One region of the Cupriavidus sp. 05T42 genome, then DNA from elsewhere that is predicted to be linked to it. Evidence: predicted binding sites of a transcription regulator. Region 1 holds the regulator's gene; each other region holds the start of a gene.
The links. The regulator LexA, encoded in region 1, represses DNA repair genes until DNA is damaged. The targets are predictions, from matches to a motif close to ACTGTATNNNNATACAGT.
Positions count from the first base shown of each region.

Region 1 (2,198 bases):
AAGCTCGCCCCCGATGGCGTTTGCAACGGTGATCTGCTGGTTTATCACCCGCCACGGCTGGCGGTATCCACTGTGGCCAATGTTTTTTGCAAGCTTCGTCATGGCATTCAGCGCAATCTGCCGTTTCCCATCAGAAAATGGATGACGCTACGGGATCTGCGCCGTGGCCGCTGCAACCGCGTGCCGGTGGAGCCGGGCAGCGTCTATGTCTTCAACGGCTTTGTGCTCCAGCATGCCAACCTTGATGTGGAAGTTGGCGAGCGCCGGTCGTTGCTGATTCACTACTACGACCCTGGCTACTCGGCGGGTCTGAGCGGGACCGTGCGGGGCGTGCGTATGCTGTGGGACCGTCTGCGCAAGAACATGACTGGCATGTATCCTGGTACCTGATCCAGCCGGGGAGGGCGAAAAAAAACCGGCACTCGGCGGGGTCGACAAGTTCCGGTTTCGCGCATCGGCGCCAATGCGCCGGTACTACGGATGCGCGCCATCGAGTGTAAAGCACCTCTCACGATGAATTAAACGTTCTCTTAATTTCACGTGGTGGGCTCGCAACTGCACTATTTACAATGATTTGGGCGACGCGGCTCCGCCGCTAGCGGTTCATGCGTCCAGTTTGTCGGGCATATCCGCAAGTTCCAGCATCCGGCAGATTGCAGCCATGCTGCCGACCATCGTACGACGCTGGGCGCCCTGGTAGACGCGCACGCCCTTGGTTTGGCGGAACGGCACGGGCTTGACCGGGCGGCGGGAAGCGGTGTGGTTGACTGGCAGCATGGCGGCACCTCGAAGTTTGCGACAGCAGGAGTCCACGCCCGTCGTCCGGAGAGAACGGGGCGGCGTTGGCAATGCAAAACTGGGGACCAGGACAGGCGGCCGCCCGTCCGGTCTCGGAAGTCAGAAGCCCGAGGAGCGGATTAGCCCGACGGCGATGCCTTCCAGCGAAAATTCCTCACGGCCGGCCTGCACCACGATATTCTCGAAATCCGGGTTTTCGGCGATCAGCTCGATCATGTCGCCGCGCCGCTTCAGGCGTTTGACGGTCACATCGTCGCCGATCCGCGCGACGACGATCTTGCCGTTGGCGGCTTCGCTGGCTTTCCTGACGGCGAGCAGGTCGCCGTCGAGGATGCCGGCATCGCGCATGCTCAGGCCCCGCACGCGCAGCAGGTAATCAGGTCGATCATCAAATACCGAGGCGTCTACCTGGTACTGACGGTCGATGTGCTCTGCGGCAAGGATCGGGCTGCCTGCGGCCACGCGGCCCACGAGCGGCAGCGTCAGCTGCATCACGCCGGCCATCGGCAGCGAGAACTGGTCCGTCATCTCCGAATCGCTACGTGCCACCTTGAGGCGGATGCCGCGCGACGCGCCTGGCGTCAGCTCGATCACGCCCTTGCGGGCCAGCGCTMGCAGGTGTTCCTCGGCAGAGTTGGGCGAGGAGAAACCGAATTCGGACGCGATCTCGGCACGGGTCGGCGGAATGCCGGTGTGCCGGATCGTGTTGCGGATCAGGTCGAAGATCTGCTGTTGCCGGGGTGTCAGGGTCGCCATGGGTCGCCGGTCTCTCGTGGTGCCGAAGCACTGTATGTTTAAACAGTATGCTGTGATTTTATACAGTATCGAGTGAAGTGCAAGCACAATTTGCAGTGGCGATGTGGGGCATGCGCGACACCCGGCGGACTCCAGTGCGCCCGGCGACACGGGTTTGCGAGAGCGGCGGTCCTCGGCGTGCCACCAGTTACAATCGCCTGCACCACCCGCTCACTCGCTCGATTTTCTCGCTATATGTCTACGTCATTGCCCCGCATCGTCGTGCTCGCCACCGGCGGCACCATCGCAGGCTCGTCCGCCAGCCCCGCCAGCAGTGCGCAGTACCGCGCGGCCACCGTGCCGGTCTCGTCGCTGATCCAGGCCGTGCCTGCGCTGGGCGAGGTGGCCCGTGTGGAGACGGAGCAGGTGGCCCAGATCKACAGCAAGGACATGGCCTTCAGCCTGTGGGCGACGCTTGCCGCACGGGTGGCGCATTGGGTCGCGCAGCCCGATGTGGTGGGCGTGGTGATTACCCACGGCACGGACACGCTTGAAGAAACGGCGATGTTCCTGCACCTGACGCAGCGGAGCGCGGTGCCGGTGGTGCTGACCGCGGCAATGCGCCCGTCCACGTCGCTCTCGGCCGATGGTCCGCTGAATCTGCT
Region 1 covers NZ_JBFTLH010000006.1:329,922-332,119, forward strand. The annotation lists gene AC1EJR_RS11135 (hypothetical protein) at 1-390, shown strand, start outside; gene AC1EJR_RS11140 (hypothetical protein) at 604-777, opposite strand; gene lexA (transcriptional repressor LexA) at 898-1,554, opposite strand; gene AC1EJR_RS11150 (asparaginase) at 1,747-2,198, shown strand, end outside.

Region 2 (2,198 bases), on a different contig from region 1:
AACCGCGACCCGCACTACATCGGCCATCTGAGCCTGGGCGTGAGCCCCAAGCTGGCCGAGCGGGTGCGCACGGCCGACCTGATCGTGGCGGTCGGCACCCGGCTGGGCGACATCGCCACCGATGGCTACACGCTGCTGGAAGTCCCGCGCCCGAAGCAAAAGCTGGTGCATATCCATGCCGATAGCGGCGAGCTGGGCCGCGTCTACCAGTCGTCACTGCCGATCCATTCGGGCGTGGTGCCTGCGGCAGCCATGCTGGCCGCGCTGCCGGCGCCGGCTTCTATCGGATGGAAGGACTGGACCAGCGGCGCCCGGGCCGAGCACGAGGCCTTCGTCACGCCGCCCAAGCCCCATGCGGAACTGACGGGGGTGGATATGGCTGCCGCGATGTCGCACCTGAACGCGGTGCTGCCCGAAGACGCCATCCTCAGCAACGGCGCCGGCAATTACACGGTCTGGCTGCACCGCTTCTACGCGTACAAGCGTCCGCGCACGGAACTGGCGCCCACCTGCGGCGCGATGGGTTACGGCCTGCCGGCCGCGATTGCCGCGAAGCTGCGCGCGCCCGAGAAGACCGTGGTCTGCCTGGCTGGCGACGGTTGCTTCCTGATGTATCCGCAGGAGATCGCCACGGCCGCCGCGCATGGCGCCAACCTGATCGTGATCCTGGTGAATAACCGCATGTACGGCACCATCCGCATGCATCAGGAGAAGCGCTACCCGGGCCGCCAGAGCGGCACGACCATCGCCAACCCGGATTTCGTGGCGATGGCGCGCGCCTGCGGGGCGTGGGCGGAGCGGGTGGAGAAGACGGAGGACTTTGCGGCAGCGTTCGAGCGCGCCCGCAACGCCGGCCAGCCGGCCGTGCTGGAGCTGATGACCGATCCGCTCCAGATCACGCCCGCAATGCGCGTGACCGAACTGCCGGCCTGAGCCCGGATCAGACGCTGCCTAGGCGATCTAGAACAGCGCCGCTTGTGGCCGGGCCTCGTGCCCGGCTTTTTCATGGCCGGACGTCGGGCGGGCCAGGATCTTGCGGATCTGCTCCAGATACCGCTCGCCCACCGCGCGATGGCTCTTGCGAGCCTCGTCCGCCAGCGCGCGGCGCGACGGCGCCCGAATCCCGATCAGGCGGCAAATCGTTGAAAGATAAGGCTTTTTATCGTCGACGGTGGCCCGGTGCGCGGCCGACAGCAGGGCGGCATCACCAATGCGCCCCCGCAGCCAGACCAGCACCTGGCGGTCATATTCGTTCTGCACACGGATCAGGTGGATCAGGTGTTCCATTCCGCACTCCGATATACTGTTCATTCATACAGTTACTGTAAATATATACAGTGCATCGGAATTTTCAAGGTGTGCGTCGGAAAATGCTTGAAAGTTCTTGCGCTGGGCCGGCACGCGTGGCCACCATGGCGGTCTGCCAGCCGCCTTTTCGCATCGAATCATGGACGACACCACCGCCACCTTCCACAAGCTGCGCCCGCGCCTGCACGGGATTGCCTACCGGATGCTCGGCGCCGTGGCCGAGGCCGAGGACGTCGTACAGGACGCCTGGCTGCGCTGGCACACGGCTGACCAGACGGAAATCGAAAATGCCGAAGCCTGGCTGGTCTCGGTAACCACTCGCATCGCCATCGACCGCCTGCGCGCCGCCAAGATCCAGCGCGAGCACTACACCGGGATCTGGCTGCCCGAGCCGCTGATCACGGACAGCCCGGACAACCCCGAGGCCATCAAGGAGCGCGCCGACGACATCTCCGTCGCCTTCCTCCTCCTGCTGGAGCGCCTGACGCCCGAGGCCCGCGCGGCCTTCCTCCTGCGCGAGGTTTTCGACAACGACTACGACGAGGTGGCGCGCGTGATCGGCAAGAGCGAGGCCAACTGCCGCCAGCTGGTCAGCCGGGCAAAAACCCAGCTACGCGACGACCGGCCGCGCTTCACGGTGTCCCCGGACACCCATCGGCACATAGTCCAGGCGTTCGCCCAGGCGATGCAGGGCGGCGACTTCGCCGGCATCCAGGCGCTGCTGGCCAACGACGCCACCCTGGCCGGCGACGGCGGCGGCAGGGTCCAGACCTTCCCCAAGCCGCTCGAAGGCGCCCGCCGCATCGCCCAACTGTTCTACGCCACCCGCCTCAGATTCCCCGGCGAGGGCCTCCGGGTGCGGCTGGTGCTGCTCAATGGCGAATGGGCGC
Region 2 covers NZ_JBFTLH010000021.1:61,033-63,230, forward strand. The annotation lists gene AC1EJR_RS22885 (thiamine pyrophosphate-binding protein) at 1-933, shown strand, start outside; gene AC1EJR_RS22890 (CppA family protein) at 961-1,278, opposite strand; gene AC1EJR_RS22895 (RNA polymerase sigma-70 factor) at 1,448-2,198, shown strand, end outside.
Region 2: the regulator LexA is predicted to act here: its motif matches at 1,322-1,339, upstream of AC1EJR_RS22890 (CppA family protein).

Region 3 (2,198 bases), on a different contig from region 1:
CCGTGAACCCGCAGGCGCTGGCCCGTCTGCTGGAGAATGGCGTGAAGCTGCGCCCGTTCTCGAAGGAGATCATGGAGGCATGCTTCAAGGCCACGCAGGACGCGTACGCCGAGGAAACCGCCAAGAACCCGTCGTTCAAGAAGATCTATGACGACTGGCGCGTGTTCCGCAACAACGAGGCCGCCTGGTTCAACGTGGCCGAGCAGGGCTTCGCGCAGTTCAGCTTCGCGCGCAAGCTGTAAGACATCGATGTGATTTGGATGTGATGTTGTCGCCTCTCCCGCCAGGGGGAGGCGAGTTCCAACGCCGATGACGGCGTCCCGGTAGAATCCGCGCACCTACCGGATACTCCCATGCAACTCGGCATCTTCTACGCGCTGCTCGCGTACGTCATCTGGGGCCTGCTGCCCCTCTATATCAAATCCCTCCACGGCGTGGCGCCGCTCGAGATCCTGCTGCACCGGATGGTGTGGTCGCTGGTCTTTTTGGGCGCGATCCTGCTCTGGCGGCGGCATTTCGGCTGGCTGCGCGAGGTGGCGGGAAATCCTCGCCTGATCCTCGGCTTCGCGGCGAGCGCCGCCCTGCTCTGCGCCAACTGGTTCCTCTATATCTGGGCGGTGTCGGCCGACCGGGTGGTCGATGCGAGCCTGGGCTACTTCATCAATCCGCTGTTCAGCGTGCTGCTGGGTGTGCTGTTCCTGCACGAGCGGCTGCGGCCGGGGCAGTGGCTGTCCATCGCCGTCGCGGCGGGGGGCGTGCTCTGGCTGACCATCAGCGCCGGGCAACTGCCGTGGATCGCGCTCGCGCTGGCGGCGTCGTTCGGCGGCTACGGGCTGCTGCGCAAGACCGGGGCGCTGGGCGCGCTGGAGGGGCTGTCGCTGGAGACGCTGCTGCTGTTTCCGATTGCGGCCACCGCGCTGGGCGTGCTCGTCTTCACCGGCCAGGACACCTTCCGGAGCGCAGCACCGGGTACGCAGATCTTGCTGCTGCTGGCCGGCCCGGTCACGGCGGTGCCGCTGCTGTTCTTCGCCGCCGGCGCGCGCCGGATTCCGCTTTCGCTGCTCGGCCTGCTCCAGTACACCGGCCCGACGCTCCAGCTGCTGCTCGGCATCTGGCTGTGGCACGAGCCGTTCCCGGCCCAGAAGCAACTCGGCTATGCACTGATCTGGGTGTCGCTGCTGATCTACGCGATGGAAGGGGTGTGGGTTTCCCGCCGCAATTCCGTTAAGTCTATCAGCGCGACAAATGAAGCATAAGTTTGGATCGATTAATCGATTCATCCCGGGAATGATGGATTAACACCGGCTCGGCATGCGAGGGCCGACGCACTATACTGTACGTTTATACAGTACCGACGACGCGCACGCCCCCTTCGCCATGTCCACCCCCGTCCGGCGCATCGCCCACCTCGACATGGACGCCTTCTATGCGTCCGTCGAACTGCTCCGTTATCCCGACCTGCGCGGCCAGGCCGTTGTCATCGGCGGCGGCCGCAATGCCATCCCGGAGACGCTGCCCGATGGCTCGCGCCGCTATGCCCGCCTGCGCGACTACGTCGGACGTGGCGTCGTCACCACTTCCACTTACGAAGCCCGCGCGCTGGGCGTGTTCTCGGCGATGGGCATGATGAAGGCGGCCAAGCTGGCGCCGGACGCCATCCTGCTGCCGACCGATTTCGACGCCTATCGCCGCTACTCGGGCCTGTTCAAGGCCGCCGTGCGCACCTTCACCGAGCAGGTGGAAGACCGGGGCATCGACGAGATCTATATCGATCTGACCGAGGTGCCCGGCGAGCCGGCCGAGGTAGCCGCMCGCATCAAGGCMGCCGTGAGCGAGGCCACTGGCCTGACCTGCTCGATCTGCGTGGCGCCCAACAAGCTGCTGGCGAAGATCGGGTCCGAACTCGACAAGCCGGACGGCCTGACCCTGCTCACCCCCGCCGACATCGCCCACCGTATCTGGCCGCTCGCGGCGCGCAAGGTCAACGGCATCGGGCCGAAGGCGGCCGAGAAGCTGGCCGGCATCGGCATCGACACCGTGGGCGACCTGGCCGAGGCCGACCAGGGCGTGCTCCAGACCCATTTCGGCCGCAACTACGCGAGCTGGCTGATCGAGGTGGCGCATGGGCGTGATGACCGCCCGGTGGTGGTCAGTTCCGAGCCCAAGTCGATGAGCCGCGAAACCACCTTTGAGCGCGA
Region 3 covers NZ_JBFTLH010000004.1:355,725-357,922, reverse strand. The annotation lists gene AC1EJR_RS07780 (TRAP transporter substrate-binding protein) at 1-242, shown strand, start outside; gene rarD (EamA family transporter RarD) at 354-1,256, shown strand; gene dinB (DNA polymerase IV) at 1,378-2,198, shown strand, end outside.
Region 3: the regulator LexA is predicted to act here: its motif matches at 1,333-1,350, upstream of dinB (DNA polymerase IV).